Regions from separate parts of the Enterobacter sp. MGH 24 genome, predicted to be linked through region 2. Evidence: predicted binding sites of a transcription regulator. Region 2 holds the regulator's gene; the other holds the start of a gene.
The links. The regulator Fur, encoded in region 2, represses iron uptake genes when iron is present. The targets are predictions, from matches to a motif close to ATAATAATGAGAACNACTATCAA.
Positions count from the first base shown of each region.

Region 1 (8,908 bases), 1.7 Mb from region 2:
TTCCTTAGTCAGGTACTGACGTACTTTAAAATCGCTGTCCAGGTTGTCAGCGAATTCTTTGGTGTTCGCAAACCAGGTAGAGTTCCATGGTTTTACAATACCCAGGCGAATACCATTAGGATGTACTTTCTGACCCATTGCTAGTCTCCAGAGTCTCAGCGATCGGACACAACCACAGTAATGTGGCTGGTGCGCTTCAGGATGCGATCTGCACGACCTTTCGCACGCGGCATAATGCGCTTCATGCTTGGGCCTTCATCTACGAAAATTTTCGCGACTTTCAGATCGTCGATGTCAGCGCCATCGTTGTGTTCAGCGTTAGCAATGGCAGATTCCAGTACTTTCTTGACCAATACCGCAGCTTTCTTGTTGGTATAGGTCAGGATGTCCAGGGCCTGCGACACTTTCTTACCGCGAATCAGGTCAGCAACAAGGCGAACCTTCTGAGCAGAAGAACGAGCATGGCGATGTTGAGCTAAAGTTTCCATCTCTTCCTCCTACCTTATTTCTTCTTCGCTTTTTTATCAGCAGCGTGGCCGCGATAAGTACGAGTCGGTGCGAATTCACCCAGTTTGTGACCAACCATTTCGTCGGTAACAAAGACTGGAACGTGCTGACGACCATTATGGACAGCGATGGTCAAACCGATCATGTTAGGAAAGATCGTTGAACGACGGGACCAAGTGCGCAGGGGCTTCTTGTCTCCGCTTTCCACCGCTTTCTCTACCTTCTTCAGCAAGTGCAGGTCAATAAAAGGACCTTTCTTGAGAGAACGTGGCATGGCTTATCCTCTAAAATTATTTGCTACGGCGACGTACGATAAATTTATCAGTACGCTTGTTGCTGCGGGTCTTCTTACCTTTGGTCTGAACGCCCCACGGAGTTACCGGGTGCTTACCAAAGTTACGACCTTCACCACCACCATGTGGGTGATCGACTGGGTTCATCGCAGTACCGCGAACGGTAGGACGAACACCACGCCAGCGTGCAGCACCTGCTTTACCCAGAACGCGCAGCATATGCTCAGCATTGCCAACTTCGCCCAGAGTAGCGCGGCAGTCTGCTTCGACTTTACGCATTTCACCAGAACGCAGACGCAGGGTGACATAAGCACCGTCACGCGCAACGATCTGAACGTAAGTACCAGCGGAACGTGCCAGCTGACCGCCTTTACCTGGTTTCATTTCTACGTTATGAACGGTAGAACCAACCGGGATATTGCGCATCGGCAGGGTGTTGCCTGCTTTGATTGCAGCATCAACGCCAGACTGAATCTGGTCGCCAGCTTTCAGGCCTTTAGGGGCCAGGATGTAACGGCGTTCGCCGTCTTTGTACAGAACCAGCGCGATGTTCGCGGAACGGTTCGGATCGTACTCAAGACGTTCAACAACTGCTGGGATACCGTCTTTGTTGCGTTTGAAGTCAACAATACGATAAGCCTGCTTGTGGCCACCACCGATGTGACGAGTGGTGATACGGCCATTGTTGTTACGACCACCGGATTTGCTGTTTTTTTCCAGCAACGGAGCAAAAGGTTTGCCCTTGTGCAGCTCAGGGTTAACCACTTTAACTACGTGGCGACGACCCGGAGATGTCGGTTTACATTTAACAACTGCCATTGTATTACTCCTCCGACTTACTCAGCGCCGCCAACGAAGTCCAGATTCTGGCCTTCTTTCAGGGTGACGTAAGCTTTTTTCCAGTCGCTACGACGACCGATACGCTGTCCGTGACGTTTAACTTTCCCTTTAACTACCAGGGTGTTAACGACTTCGACTTCGACTTCAAACAGTTTCTGCACAGCAGCTTTGATCTCTGCTTTGGTCGCGTCTTTAGCAACTTTGAGAACGATGGTGTTTGTTTTTTCCATCGCAGTAGACGCTTTTTCAGAAACGTGCGGTGCGCGAAGCACCTTCAGCAGACGTTCTTCACGAATCATGCCAGCATCTCCTCAACTTGCTTAACAGCATCAGCAGTCATTACGACTTTGTCGAAGGCGATCAGGCTAACCGGGTCGATACCAGTCGCATCGCGTACGTCAACCTTGTGCAGGTTACGTGCGGCCAGGAACAGGTTCTCGTCCAGCTCACCGGTGATGATCAGCACATCTTCCAGAGCCATGTCTTTCAGTTTCTGTGCCAGCAGCTTAGTTTTAGGCGCTTCAACAGAGAACTTCTCGACAACGATCAGACGATCCTGACGTACCAGTTCGGACAGGATGCTTTTCAGCGCGCCGCGGTACATCTTTTTGTTAACTTTTTGACTGTGGTCCTGTGGACGCGCAGCGAAGGTCACGCCACCTGAACGCCAGATCGGGCTCTTGATAGAACCTGAACGCGCACGGCCGGTACCTTTCTGGCGCCATGGCTTTTTGCCAGAACCAGTTACTTCAGCACGAGTCTTCTGAGCACGAGTACCCTGACGAGCACCAGCTGCATAAGCAACAACAACCTGGTGAACCAGCGCTTCGTTGAAATCACGACCGAAGGTAGTTTCGGAAACAGTCAGCGCGCTCTGCGCGTCTTTCAATACTAATTCCATTGCTATCCCCTTACGCCTTCACAGCTGGTTTAACGATCAGGTCGCTACCGGTTGCACCCGGAACTGCACCTTTAACCAGCAGCAGGTTGCGCTCAGCGTCAACACGTACTACGTCCAGGCTCTGAACGGTTACACGTTCGTTACCCAGCTGACCTGCCATTTTCTTGCCTTTGAACACTTTGCCCGGAGTCTGGTTCTGACCGATAGAACCCGGAACGCGGTGAGACAAGGAGTTACCGTGGGTAGCGTCCTGGGTACGGAAGTTCCAGCGCTTAACGGTACCAGCAAAACCTTTACCTTTAGAGGTACCGGTTACGTCAACTTTTTTAACGTCAGCAAACAGCTCAACGCTAATGTCCTGACCTACGGTGAACTCTTCGCCTTCAGCAAGACGGAATTCCCACAGACCACGGCCAGCTTCTACGCCAGCTTTAGCGAAGTGACCCGCTTCTGGTTTGGTTACACGGTTAGCTTTTTTAGCACCAGTGGTCACCTGAACAGCGCGGTAGCCATCGTTAGCCAGATCTTTAACCTGGGTAACGCGGTTTGCTTCAACTTCGATTACGGTTACTGGGATTGAAACGCCATCTTCAGTGAAGATGCGGGTCATGCCCACTTTTTTACCGACTAAACCAATCATTGTATCAACCTCTCAATCGCTCGATGACCTGATTAACCCAGGCTGATCTGCACGTCTACACCGGCAGCCAGATCCAGACGCATCAGAGCATCAACGGTTTTCTCAGTTGGCTCAACGATGTCAACCAGACGCTTGTGAGTGCGGATTTCGTACTGATCGCGCGCGTCTTTGTTAACGTGCGGGGAGATCAGAACGGTGAAGCGCTCTTTGCGGGTCGGCAGCGGGATCGGACCACGGACTTGCGCACCAGTGCGCTTAGCAGTCTCGACGATTTCCGCGGTTGATTGATCGATCAGACGATGATCAAACGCTTTAAGGCGGATACGGATTCTTTGGTTCTGCATGAGACCAGAGCTCCAATTATTTTATAAACGAAAATGATTACTCCTCAAACCCATTACGATTGATGGGAGAGTGTAACCGTTCTTACGTAGCTCCCCAATTGGGAGCATTGTTGAGTAACAAAATGAGCTACTCTGGTTCTGATTGAACCCGCCGTCAATTACGACAAGCCCGCGCATTATACGTAAATCTGGGCAAGACGCAAGTGCCGTTTAGAAATTAAGCGCCAAAGGGGCTGGATGCGTAAGAGCGCGCAACATTTTATGCAATGTATCCTGCGTCGATTCTTTCTTTCGAGTCGCTACGCATCTACGTTTTTTGTGCATTGCCGGCCAGGCCGATTATAGCGAGTATGCGCTCAAATCCGTTTGAGGCCATTTCCATGCTAACCACCCTGCCCTTTCTGCTGATCTATCTTTCACTGACTGCCTTACTTGTACATGACGATATTCGCTACGGTCTGCTTCCCGATAAATTTCTCTGCCCGCTACTATGGGCGGGACTGCTCTTTCAGCTCTGTATCCAACCTGATTTTCTGCCGAGTGCGGTGGCGGGTGCGATGATTGGATATATTGGCTTTGCCGTTATTTACTGGGGATATCGGTTTATCTGCCGGCGTGAAGGGATGGGATATGGCGATATAAAATACCTGGCGGCGCTTGGTGCATGGCATGGCTGGTGCGTACTGCCTACGCTGGCGTTACTCGCGGCGCTGATGGCGCTTCTTTGCATTCTTGTTTTTTCGTTAATCCGCACTGATAAAGGGGCATTAAAAAACCCGCTGCCTTTTGGGCCATTTCTGGCAGCAGCGGGTTTATGCGTAGGTTGGAAGACGGTGGTTACTCTTCCACTTTAATCTGCGACTGAAGGTAGTTCTGCAGGCCGATTTTAGCAATCAGGTCCAGCTCCGTTTCCAGCCAGTCAATGTGGCCTTCTTCATCGGCCAGGATCTGGATCATCATATCGCGACTGACGTAGTCATGTACGCTGTCTGCGTAGGCTATGGCTTCACGGAGATCTTTGGCGCCTTCAAGTTCCAGCCTGAGGTCGGAACGCAGCATCTCTTCGACATCTTCTCCGATGCCCAGCTTTCCGAGATCCTGCAGGTTTGGAATGCCTTCAAGGAATAAAATACGCTCGATATATTTATCGGCGTGCTTCATTTCATCGATCGATTCATGGTACTCAACGTCGTTCAGACGTTTAAGCCCCCAGTTTTTGAACATTCTTGCATGGAGAAAGTACTGATTGATTGCGACAAGCTCATTTCCCAATAATTTATTGAGATAACTTATGATTTTAACATCACCTTTCATTATATAGTCCCTCCGCTTCCACTCATTGAAGCGTAGATCGGGCTACAGGGATGTCAAAAAAAAGATAGGCGCTTACGCGATCTCTTTGAATTCCGGGATCTGCATCAATTCGTCCTGCATAATCTCACGCGCTGCGCGAACGCATTTACCGCATTGATTTCCCACCGGAACAAACTTGCGAAGCTGCTGGAAAGACTGTGGCTGAAACTGGCGAACGGCCTGACGTATTTTCTTGTCGCTTACACCATTACATAAACAAACGTACATAGAGACTCCCGTTCAAATTATGCGCAAAGTGTAAGTGAGAATGGTTATGATTACAATAGCACAAGCGCCACAATACGGGGCGGGAGCAGGCAAAAAATGCGAAATTTTGTGACAATGCCTGAACGGCAGAAAACAAAAAAGGACGCCGAAGCGTCCTTTTTTTATTCGGGGCTAATTAATTAGCCCAGAACTTTAGCAACAACGCCCGCGCCAACGGTACGGCCGCCTTCACGGATTGCGAAACGCAGACCGTCGTCCATCGCGATTGGGTGGATCAGCGTCACAACCATCTTGATGTTGTCGCCTGGCATTACCATCTCAACGCCTTCTGGCAGTTCGATGGTACCGGTCACGTCAGTTGTACGGAAGTAGAACTGTGGACGGTAGCCTTTGAAGAACGGAGTATGACGGCCGCCTTCGTCTTTGGACAGAATGTACACTTCAGATTCGAACTTGGTGTGTGGCTTGATTGAGCCTGGCTTCGCCAGAACCTGACCACGTTCGATTTCTTCACGTTTGATACCACGCAGCAGAACACCAACGTTCTCACCAGCACGGCCTTCGTCCAGCAGTTTGCGGAACATTTCAACGCCAGTACAGGTAGACTTCGCAGTCTCTTTGATACCAACGATTTCAACTTCTTCGCCAACTTTGATGATACCGCGCTCTACACGACCGGTAACAACGGTACCACGACCGGAGATGGAGAATACGTCTTCGATTGGCAGCAGGAATGGCTTGTCAATCGCACGCTCTGGTTCTGGGATGTAAGAATCCAGGAAGCCAGCCAGTTCGATGATTTTCGCTTCCCACTCTGCTTCGCCTTCCAGCGCTTTCAGAGCAGAACCACGAACGATTGGGGTATCGTCGCCTGGGAAATCGTACTGAGACAGCAGTTCACGAACTTCCATCTCTACCAGTTCCAGCAGCTCTTCGTCATCAACCATGTCACATTTGTTCAGGAACACGATGATGAAAGGAACGCCTACCTGACGACCCAGCAGGATGTGCTCACGAGTCTGAGGCATTGGGCCGTCAGTCGCAGCAACAACCAGGATCGCGCCGTCCATCTGCGCAGCACCGGTGATCATGTTTTTAACATAGTCGGCGTGGCCTGGGCAGTCTACGTGTGCGTAGTGGCGAGTCGGGGTGTCATATTCAACGTGAGAGGTGTTGATGGTGATACCACGAGCTTTTTCTTCTGGTGCGTTATCGATCTGGTCGAATGCACGAGCAGAACCACCGTAGGTTTTTGCCAGAACGGTAGTGATTGCAGCAGTCAGGGTAGTTTTACCATGGTCAACGTGGCCGATAGTACCAACGTTGACGTGCGGTTTTGTACGTTCAAATTTTTCTTTAGACACGGCTATATTCCTTACTATAGTGCTCTCCCCTATGGAGAGAGCACGGGACTTAGGTTTTAATCCTGTGGATTACTTACCACGGGCTTCAATAACGGCCTGAGCAACGTTGTTAGGCGCATCATCATACTTCAGGAATTCCATGGTGTATGATGCACGACCTTTGGTCAGAGAACGCAGCTGAGTTGCATATCCGAACATTTCAGACAGCGGAACTTCAGCGTGGATCTTAACGCCAGTTACTTCGGATTCCTGACCACGCAGCATACCGCGACGACGGCTCAAGTCACCGATAACGTCACCGGTGTTCTCTTCAGGAGTTTCTACTTCAACCTTCATGATTGGCTCAAGCAGAACTGGTTTCGCTTTCTTAAAGCCTTCTTTAAAGGCAATAGACGCAGCCAGTTTAAACGCCAGTTCAGAGGAGTCAACGTCGTGGTAAGAACCGAAGTGCAGACGAACACCCATGTCAACAACCGGATAGCCAGCCAGAGGGCCCGCTTTCAGCTGTTCCTGAATGCCTTTATCAACGGCTGGGATGTATTCGCCAGGAATTACACCACCTTTGATGTCGTTGATGAACTCGTAACCTTTCGGGTTAGAGCCCGGCTCCAGTGGGTACATGTCGATCACAACGTGACCGTACTGACCGCGACCACCAGACTGCTTAGCGTGTTTACCTTCAACATCGGTAACTTTCGCGCGAATCGCTTCGCGGTAAGCAACCTGAGGTTTACCCACGTTCGCTTCAACGTTGAATTCACGCTTCATACGGTCAACGATGATGTCCAGGTGCAGTTCACCCATACCAGCGATGATGGTCTGGTTAGATTCTTCATCAGTCCATACGCGGAATGATGGGTCTTCTTTCGCCAGACGGCCCAGAGCCAGACCCATTTTTTCCTGGTCAGCTTTGGTTTTTGGTTCAACTGCGATGGAGATTACCGGCTCAGGGAATTCCATACGCTCCAGAATGATCGGGTGATCCGGGTCACACAGGGTGTCACCAGTGGTCACGTCTTTCAGACCGATAGCTGCAGCGATGTCGCCCGCACGAACTTCTTTGATCTCTTCACGTTTGTTAGCGTGCATCTGTACGATACGGCCAAAACGTTCACGCGCCGCTTTCACGGAGTTCAGGATGGTGTCACCGGAGTTAACCACACCAGAGTAAACGCGGAAGAAGGTCAGGTTACCCACGAATGGGTCGGTAGCAATTTTGAACGCCAGTGCAGAGAATGGCTCTTCGTCGCTTGCGTGACGCTCAGCCGGAGTATCTTTACCGTCGTCCAGGATGCCGTTGATCGCAGGAACGTCAACCGGGGATGGCAGGTAGTCAACTACCGCATCCAGCATCGCCTGAACACCTTTGTTCTTGAACGCAGAACCACAGGTTACCAGGATGATTTCGTTGTTCAGAACGCGCTGACGCAGAGCTTTTTTGATCTCTTCTTCAGTCAGTTCTTCACCACCCAGGTATTTCTCCATCAGCTCTTCAGAAGCTTCAGCAGCGGATTCGATCAGGTTCTGGTGCCATTCGTCAGCCAGGTCCTGCATTGCAGCTGGGATATCTTCGTATTCGAAGGTAACGCCCTGGTCTGCATCGTTCCAGTTGATGGCTTTCATTTTCACCAGGTCGATAACACCGGTGAAGCCTTCTTCAGCACCAATTGCCAGCTGCAGCGGAACAGGGTTCGCGCCCAGACGGGATTTGATCTGACCAACAACTTTCAGGAAGTTAGCACCCATACGGTCCATTTTGTTAACGAACGCGATGCGTGGAACTTTATATTTGTTCGCCTGACGCCATACGGTTTCAGACTGTGGCTGAACACCACCAACTGCGCAATAAACCATTACCGCGCCGTCAAGAACACGCATGGAACGTTCTACTTCGATGGTGAAGTCAACGTGCCCTGGGGTGTCGATGATGTTTACGCGATGCGGTTCGTACTGCTTAGCCATACCTGACCAGAATGCAGTAGTCGCTGCGGAGGTGATAGTAATACCACGCTCCTGCTCCTGTTCCATCCAGTCCATGGTGGCTGCGCCGTCATGAACTTCACCGATTTTGTGGTTTACACCGGTGTAGAACAGAATACGTTCGGTAGTAGTGGTTTTACCGGCGTCGATGTGCGCACTGATACCGATGTTACGGTAGCGTGCGATGGGTGTTGTACGAGCCATTTGATTCCTCGTTTATATCTTTAGGCGTTCAGTTAAGTTACCCAGAGCGGGCGGCTTCTCTGAAGCGCCCGCCTGGTGACTAATACTCCGAAGGGATTACCAACGGTAGTGTGCGAACGCCTTGTTGGCTTCTGCCATACGGTGAACGTCTTCACGTTTCTTAACTGCAGTACCTTTGTTGTCTGCAGCATCAGAAAGTTCGTTCGCCAGACGCAGAGCCATGGATTTATCACCGCGTTTACGAGCAGCTTCAA
Region 1 covers NZ_KI535657.1:1,004,094-1,013,001, forward strand. Annotated here, with positions in the region: gene rpsC (30S ribosomal protein S3) at 1-138, opposite strand, end outside; gene rplV (50S ribosomal protein L22) at 156-488, opposite strand; gene rpsS (30S ribosomal protein S19) at 503-781, opposite strand; gene rplB (50S ribosomal protein L2) at 798-1,619, opposite strand; gene rplW (50S ribosomal protein L23) at 1,637-1,939, opposite strand; gene rplD (50S ribosomal protein L4) at 1,936-2,541, opposite strand; gene rplC (50S ribosomal protein L3) at 2,552-3,181, opposite strand; gene rpsJ (30S ribosomal protein S10) at 3,214-3,525, opposite strand; gene L370_RS16955 (prepilin peptidase) at 3,906-4,379, shown strand; gene bfr (bacterioferritin) at 4,363-4,839, opposite strand; gene bfd (bacterioferritin-associated ferredoxin) at 4,912-5,106, opposite strand; gene tuf (elongation factor Tu) at 5,286-6,470, opposite strand; gene fusA (elongation factor G) at 6,540-8,654, opposite strand; gene rpsG (30S ribosomal protein S7) at 8,751-8,908, opposite strand, start outside.
Region 1: a site for Fur is predicted at 5,141-5,163, ahead of bfd (bacterioferritin-associated ferredoxin). Genes of this name have one in related genera too.

Region 2 (8,908 bases):
TCTCCCGCGTAACTAAAGCGGATGCACCGGTGCAGGGCATGCTGGCGATTGTCATCTTCCAGAGCGGATTGTCGCTGATGACCATTAGCCCGTCGCTTAACAGCCAGTTCAACGTGCTGGTCAACCTGGCGGTAGTGACGAATATCATTCCGTATATTCTGTCGATGGCAGCGCTGGTGATTATTCAGAAGGTGGCGAAGGTGGATCCACGCAAAGCGCGTGCGGCCAATATTGTGGCGGTGATTGGGGCAATCTACAGCTTCTATGCGCTCTACTCATCCGGCCAGGAAGCGATGCTCTACGGGGCAATGGTGACCTTTATGGGCTGGACGCTGTACGGTCTGGTGTCACCACGGTTTGAATTGAAGAACAAGCATAGTTAAAAAAAAGCCCGGTGGCGCTAGCGCTTACCGGGCCTACGAGGTCAATGCAAAACGGCAACCCAAGGGTTGCCGTTTTTAATGTTTTCTCCCTCTCCCGGTGGGAGAGGGCCGGGGTGAGGGCATCAGCCCGCACCAGAACACGACTTATGCGTTTTTCAGCACTTCGCTAACAATCTCTACCGCTTCTTTCTCAATCTGCTGACGGTGCTCAGCGCCGAGGAAGCTTTCGCAATAGATTTTGTACGCATCTTCCGTGCCGGACGGACGCGCGGCGAACCAGCCGTTCTCGGTCATCACTTTCAGACCACCAATGGATGCACCATTGCCCGGTGCTGCCGTCAGACGCGCGGTGATCGGATCGCCCGCCAGGGTGCTTGCGCTGACCATCTCCGGAGAAAGTTTGGACAGGGCCGCTTTCTGGGCTGACGTCGCGCTCGCCTGAATACGGTTATAGCTTGGTGCACCAAAGCGTGCCGCCAGGTCATTGTAATGTTCCTGAGGGTTCTTACCGGTGACCGCGGTGATTTCCGCCGCCAGCAGGCACATGATGATGCCGTCTTTATCGGTTGACCATGGCGTGCCGTCGAAACGCAGGAAAGATGCCCCCGCGCTCTCTTCACCACCAAAACCGAAGCTGCCGTCGTGCAGACCGTCAACGAACCATTTGAAGCCCACCGGCACTTCCACCAGCTTGCGACCCAGCGCCTCGACCACGCGGTCAATCATCGCGGAGGACACCAGCGTTTTACCGACAGCCACCTCTTTGCCCCACTGCGGACGGTGCTGGAACAGGTAGTTAATCGCGACGGCCAGATAGTGGTTCGGGTTCATCAGCCCGGCAGGGGTGACGATACCGTGGCGGTCATAATCCGGGTCGTTAGCAAACGCCAGATCGAATTTATCACGCAGCGCCAGCAGGCCCGCCATCGCGCACTCGGAGGAGCAGTCCATACGGATCGCGCCGTCTTTGTCCAGGTGCATAAAGCGGAAGGTCTGATCGACGTGATCGTTCACGATGGTCAGATCCAGCTTGTAATGCTCGGCGATACGTTTCCAGTATTCGATACCGGAGCCGCCCAGCGGATCCACGCCCAGCTTCAGGCCGGCTTTCTGGATAGCCGCCATATCAACGATATCCGCCAGCCCTTCCACGAACGGCTGAACCAGATCCTGCTCTTTCACGTGACCGGACGCCATGGCAGCATCCAGAGAGATGCGCTTCACGCCTTTCAGACCGTCAGCCAGCAAGGCGTTCGCACGATCTTCCACCACTTTTGTGACGTTAGTGTCGGCCGGGCCACCATTAGGCGGGTTGTATTTGATACCACCGTCTTCCGGCGGGTTGTGGGATGGCGTGATAACGATACCGTCAGCCAGCGCGCCACCTTTTTTGTTGTGCACCAGGATGGCGTTAGAGACCGCAGGCGTTGGGGTGAAGCCGTTATTCTCCTGAACAATCACATCAACGCCGTTTGCCGCCAGCACTTTCACCACAGAGATGAACGCCGGTTCAGACAGGGCATGGGTATCTTTCCCCACGTAGCACGGACCGGTAACGCCGTTTTTAGCGCGCTCTTCCGCGATGGCCTGAGCAATAGCCAGAATGTGCGGTTCGTTAAAGCTGTGGCGCGCCGCGCTGCCGCGGTGACCGGATGTACCAAACTTCACTGCGTGTTCTGCGTTGCCCACGACCGGTTTCAGCACGTAATACTGCGCGGTCAGCTGAGCGACGTTAATCAAATCGCTTTGTTGTGCAGGTTGGCCTGCACGGCTGTGATTTGCCATTACCGGGTCCTTCTGATGCAAGGGTTAAATTGTACCGCAAACCTTTTCAATCAATTCCGCCGGGAACTGCATGGACTGCATGATGTGTTCAATCATGCTGCACTTGCGGCCCGTATTGGTATTGGTGATCACCCAGTATGGGGTGCCAGGAACATGTTTAGGTTTGGTTTGATTGCCATTTTGCAGCAGCGTCTGCTCGTCGCCCGCGAAATAGACGCGAGTACGGCCGTGAAGCGACTCGGTCGCTTCAGCAAACGCTTTGTTATCCAGTGAATAAAGTGTAGACAGCACCAGCATAAAGCGGTTAACCGCCTTTTTCTGCTCCGCGTATTCATCGGAGAGCAGCAGCTCGCGCATCGCGCGCACTTTATCTTTTGCCGGCGTCACGGCAGGTTTTGCTTGCGCAACAACGCTCGGCTGAGACACGACATCTTTGGTGACTGGGGTAGCAGGCTGTGCAGCGGCGGAAATTTTAAGCATGCGCCGTAAAATGTCGGACGCGCTCTCCCCGATATGCCGCGTCTGGCTGGCAATATACTGATAGAGTTCGTCATCAACTTCGATTGTTTTCATCTTAATCCAGTGCGATTTCTTATCTGAATACAAGTCATTGGGATTATAAGGTCAAATCCCAACAGCGGATAGCGTCAAACCTGGTTGGCAGCAAAAGTCAGATTAAACTGGAACCTTGCAGCCGGGCGGCAGAATGGTCAACATGATACCCTAACCTGACATACGTAAAAAAAGAACTTTGCCATGAAATTGAATACCCGAGCGCAAACTGCACAATCGCCGAACAATAATTCTCCCATCGTACTCGTTCACGGGCTTTTTGGCAGTCTGGATAACCTGGGCGTGCTGGCGCGCGATCTGGTTACCGACCACGATATTTTACAGGTCGATATGCGCAATCACGGTCTTTCCGGGCGTTCCGACGAGATGACCTACGCGGCGATGGCGCAGGATCTGCTGGATACGCTGGATGCACATAGCCTGCAGAAGGTAACGCTGATCGGACATTCCATGGGTGGCAAAGCGGTGATGGCCCTGACGGCACTGGCCCCGGACCGTATTAGCGGCCTGGTGGTGATTGACGTCGCGCCCGTGGATTATGACGTCCGTCGTCATGACGAGATTTTTGCCGCCATTAATGCGGTCACAGAAGCGGGTGTCGCGACACGTCAACAGGCGGCTGCCGTCATGCGTGAGCATCTTGATGAAGAAGGCGTCGTGCAGTTCCTGCTGAAGTCGTTTGTTGACGGGCAATGGCGTTTTAACGTGCCGGTGCTCTGGGACCAGTACAACAATATCGTGGGCTGGGAAACGGTACCTGCCTGGCCACACCCTACCCTCTTCATTCGTGGCGGTAACTCTCCTTACGTAACCGACGCGTACCGCGACACGCTGCTGGCCCAATTCCCGCAGGCTCGCGCCCACGTGATTGCCGGCGCCGGGCACTGGGTGCATGCGGAAAAACCGGATGCCGTACTGCGCGCCATTCGCCGCTATCTCGCTGATACTGCAAATTGATTAAAAAGAAAGCGACTGGAAGGCTGCGGGCTTCCAGTCGTTGGCGTGCCGTTTTTGGTGATGTATGATGGCGCGCTTATCGCCCGGGCATTAGCAGGGCGGCGTGTTTCCCCCGAAGTCTCAGAATCATGGCCAAAGAACAAACGGACCGTACGACACTAGATCTGTTCGCGAATGAGCGTCGCCCGGGACGACCCAAGACGAATCCGCTTTCGCGCGATGAACAGCTGCGTATCAATAAACGCAACCAGCTTAAACGCGATAAAAATCGTGGGCTTAAGCGTGTCGAACTGAAGCTTAACGCCGACGCCGTCGATGCACTGAACGAGCTGGCTGACGCGCGAAATATCAGCCGCAGCGAACTCATTGAAGAGATGTTGATCGCCCAGCTTGAGACGTTACGCAGCCAGGCATAAGTCTGAAAATTCCCTTTATCGCCCTTTTCATGTAGCACAGAGTGCAGTCCTGCGCGATAGCTGTTTCCGCAGGGTTGCCAGTTCTGCTATTATTGCCCTTATCCGTGGCCGAATTGCGCCACCATACTATTAAGTTTCAAGAGGTTATTTTACTCATGGCAATCATCGGCATTTTCTTTGGCAGTGATACCGGCAATACCGAAAATATCGCAAAAAACATTCAAAAACAGCTCGGTAAAGACGTTGCTGATGTGCATGACATCGCCAAGAGCAGCAAAGAAGATCTGGAAGGCTATGACATTCTGCTGCTGGGTATTCCTACCTGGTACTACGGTGAAGCCCAGTGCGACTGGGATGATTTCTTCCCGACCCTGGAAGAAGTGGACTTCAACGGTAAGCTGGTGGCCCTGTTTGGCTGCGGCGATCAGGAAGACTACGCTGAGTACTTCTGTGACGCGCTGGGTACTATCCGCGACATCATTGAGCCGAATGGCGCAGTGATCGTCGGCCACTGGCCAACTGCCGGTTACCACTTCGAAGCGTCTAAAGGCCTGGCCGATGACGATCACTTCGTGGGTCTGGCCATCGACGAAGACCGTCAGCCAGAACTGACTGTCGAGCGCGTTGAGAAGTGGGTTAAGCAGATCCGTGAGGAACTGCACCTGGACGATATTCTGAACGCCTGATTTTTATCGCGGCGCAGCGGCGGCTGCGCCCGTGCTCCAGGTCAAACCGATTAAATTAATCGCTACAATCTTTTAACTTTTTCGCCCAGACCTGTACAATGTCTCCCTGATAAAATGTGGTTTTCCATTGAGCAAGTTTGTTGGTGATACCCCATTTTTATAAGCATATTTTGCCTGAGACTTGCAGTTTTCATTTAGCCATGGCAGTTCTATAATGAGACACATTATCCCAGGTGCATTTTCTGTCACTTCCTACAGAAGTGAATCGTTTAGCAACAGGACAGATTCCGCATGACTGACAACAATACCGCATTAAAGAAGGCTGGCCTGAAAGTTACGCTTCCTCGGTTAAAAATCCTTGAAGTGCTTCAGGGTCCAGACAATCACCATGTCAGTGCGGAAGACCTTTATAAACGTCTTATCGACATGGGTGAAGAGATTGGGCTGGCTACCGTCTATCGCGTGCTGAACCAGTTTGATGACGCGGGCATTGTTACCCGTCATAATTTCGAAGGCGGTAAATCTGTTTTCGAACTGACCCAGCAGCAGCACCACGATCACCTGATCTGCCTCGATTGCGGCAAGGTCATTGAATTTAGCGATGATTCCATTGAATCACGCCAGCGTGAAATCGCGGCGCGTCATGGCATCCGCCTGACCAACCACAGCCTGTACCTTTATGGTCACTGCGCTGAAGGCGATTGCCGCGAAGACGATCACGCGCACGACGCGAAATAATCAGTATTCATACTCTGAGCCAGCCGCAAGGTTGGCTTTTTTTTTGCCAAAAAAATGCCCGGTGGCGCTGCGCTTACCGGGCCTACGGGCTATGACACCTTTGTAGGCCCGGTAAGCGCAGCGCCACCGGGCGTAAAGCAACTTATTTATTGTTGTTGCGTATCTCGTTCCAGATCTTATCGCAACGCTTCGCCACTTCCTGATCGTTACCGGTTTTACGCGCCTGAATACAGGCCTGGTAATCCATCACGCGGACATTTTCCTGCGTCGCAAACTGCTCATGCGCTTTCTCTTTCTTCAGCACATTCAATACGCTCTGACAGGCTTCAATCTTCTCTGGCGATCCTTCAGCGGTATTGATGCACGCGCTATACGCCTCCTTCAGGCGGGAATCTTCTTTGGGTGCCTGAGTCTGAGCACATGCCACCAGACCTGACGCCAGCAGCGCGATAGTTACGATTTTTTTCATCATGTACAGTCTCCGGTCCGGCGGGCGCTAACCCGCCGGACAATTCATCAGAAGATGGTGAACGGTGCGATAACCATGAATTTCACGTCACGTTCATCCTGGAAGATGTTTCCGTAACCGCCCGCGTAGCTCGGGATATCGGAGTGGTTGTCATACTGAGTGAAGTGCAGTTTGAACATTGTGCCTTTCGCACGGCCATCCTGCAGGGTATAGATAGCATCGAGGCTGTAGGAAGACTCTTTCAGGCGATAGTTTGGATCGTAGTAGGCGTCCGGTGTTGCCATATCGGCAGGTTTTGCATCCCAGGCGTAAGCGTAAGATGCGCCCACCGCCCAGCCAGGCAGGTTCCAGTTTTTCAGGTCATACATTGCGCCGAAGAAGACCGCTTTCTCGCCGTCGGCGTTGAAGTCGGAACGGTTATCCCACCAGATATCAAGACGACCGTTGGAGGAGGCATAGGTCGGGGTCATACGCTGCAGGAAGTAGCCCTGCTGCCCTTCCGCCTTCACCCATGTGCCCTCCAGACGTAAATCAACCTGACCGACCTTGTAGCCGAAAGTTAACGCCTGCAGCCACGCGGTGCCGTCATAAATGTCATTGACGCCGCCGTTACTGACTTTATCGCGCGTACCGTAGAACTGGTAGCTGGTGCTCAGCGGGCTACCCGCGACATCGAATTTATAGCTGGCCTTGGCAAAGTACTGATCGATATAGCCTTGTGCCTGACCGAATGCCGCTTCAAGCACCAGATCGTTTTTGAAGTCGTACTTCGCGCCCAGCGAGTGCAGATAATCGACTTTGGTTTTTTTATCATTCTGGTAGAACTTGTCCATCTCGATGTGCCACGGCGCTTTGTACTCGTTGGTCCACATATAGGAGAAGCTCAACGCACCCGCATCACCGTAGTCAAAGTTAGCCCCGGCTTCCGCACCCTGATAGGTACCCGGCATAAAGCTCCAGTGCGGCGCTAACAGGGTCTGGCCAGTTGGCTGAATATAACCACCGCGCGCCCATACCGGACCGTATTTAAATTTCGCGGCGGCTTTGTAAAGGCTGATACCGCTCTTATCCCCGGACCAGTCTTCTTTATACGCTTTGTTGCTGGAGGAGAAGGCAATTTCGTTCGGATGGCCGCTGTCGCCGTTTTCCGCCATTTCAATCGCGGTGAACGCAGCAATATCCAAACCGAACATATCTGCGGCATAGCCTGACTGGAAGTCCAGGTTGGCGTTCCAGGTGGAATGAGAAAGGTTGGTTTTATATTTGTCTTCAGTGACGTCTTTACGGTCACGTTCACGCTGCCAGTAATAGATACCGCCCGTGAGGGTAGAATCGTCGATGAAGCCCGCGGCTTTCGCCTCTGGTGTCACCACCAGGCCCGACATTGCTGTCACACCGGCAATAGCCAGCGCCAGCGCACTACGTTTGCCACTGAACGTACGCATAGATTATTCCTCTTTGACGAATTAAAACGCCTGAAACGGCGTAAATAAAAAAGACCAAATGGTCAGGGGTAGTTTTAAATACCCTCGAATTAACTACCGTCTTTAGGTTATTTTTCGCGACGCGAATTATCAATGCTTTTTAGCGGACAAAAGTCAGGATTATGACGAAGTGCACATAATTGGTAGTGATTTGTAACATTTACAGGAAGGCGAGGAATGACGGGGAATTATCAGGTATTTCAGTGGATAGACGTGAGTTCTCTTTCCTTTTTTATCACCTTTTTGATTTTCGTAATGACACAAACTTTTTTTTAAAAAATAAGTAGCACCTCATTGACCTGATATTTTCATGATGTCGCTTTAGGCCCTTGCTTAATACCCTGATCGTTAAATAAAAAAACGCCGCATAATGCGGCGTTTGTCTCTCATTGACCAGAGCAGCAATATTATTCGCCGATCTTTGTCCAGGTATCACGCAGACCTACGGTACGGTTAAATACCGGTTTTTCCGCCGTGCTGTAACGGCTGTCCAGGCAGAAGTAACCTTCACGTTCGAACTGGAACGCTTTGCCCGCTTCAGCGGCTTTCAGAGAAGGCTCCGCATAACCCTGCTTGATCACCAGAGATTCCGGGTTGATGGTCGCCAGGAAGTCTTCCGCAGCTCCTGGGTTAGGCACGCTGAACAGACGATCGTACAGACGAATTTCTACCGGCAGCGCGTGGGATGCGCTCACCCAGTGAATAACGCCTTTCACCTTGCGGCCGTCTGCCGGATCTTTGCTCAGGGTCTCGGCGTCGTAAGAACAGAAGATGGTAGTGATATTCCCTTCTGCATCTTTCTCTACGCGCTCGGCTTTGATGACGTAGGCATTACGCAGACGCACTTCTTTACCCAGCACCAGACGCTTGTACTGCTTGTTGGCTTCTTCGCGGAAGTCAGCGCGGTCAATCCAGATATCACCGCTGAACGGCACGTCACGGCTTCCCATTTCCGGTTTGTTCGGATGGTTAGGCATGGCAACCAGCTCGCTTTCACCCTGCGGATAGTTTTCGATAACCAGTTTCACCGGGTCGATCACCGCCATCGCGCGTGGGGCGTTTTCGTTGAGATCTTCGCGAATGCAGGACTCCAGGGAAGCCATCTCAATGGTGTTGTCCTGCTTGGTCACGCCGATGCGCTTGCAGAACTCACGAATAGAGGCGGCAGTGTAACCACGACGGCGCAAACCAGAAATGGTAGGCATACGCGGGTCATCCCAGCCTTCAACGTGCTTGTCGGTCACCAGCAGGTTCAGCTTACGCTTGGACATCACGGTGTATTCCAGATTCAGACGAGAGAACTCGTACTGGCGCGGATGCACAGGAATGGTGATGTTATCCAGTACCCAGTCGTACAGACGACGGTTGTCCTGGAATTCCAGCGTACACAGGGAGTGAGTAATACCTTCCAGCGCAT
Region 2 covers NZ_KI535657.1:2,740,501-2,749,408, reverse strand. Annotated here, with positions in the region: gene potE (putrescine-ornithine antiporter) at 1-383, shown strand, start outside; gene pgm (phosphoglucomutase (alpha-D-glucose-1,6-bisphosphate-dependent)) at 528-2,168, opposite strand; gene seqA (replication initiation negative regulator SeqA) at 2,193-2,741, opposite strand; gene ybfF (esterase) at 2,925-3,698, shown strand; gene ybfE (LexA regulated protein) at 3,827-4,114, shown strand; gene fldA (flavodoxin FldA) at 4,270-4,800, shown strand; gene fur (ferric iron uptake transcriptional regulator) at 5,092-5,538, shown strand; gene chiQ (ChiQ/YbfN family lipoprotein) at 5,681-6,007, opposite strand; gene chiP (chitoporin ChiP) at 6,055-7,452, opposite strand; gene glnS (glutamine--tRNA ligase) at 7,899-8,908, opposite strand, start outside.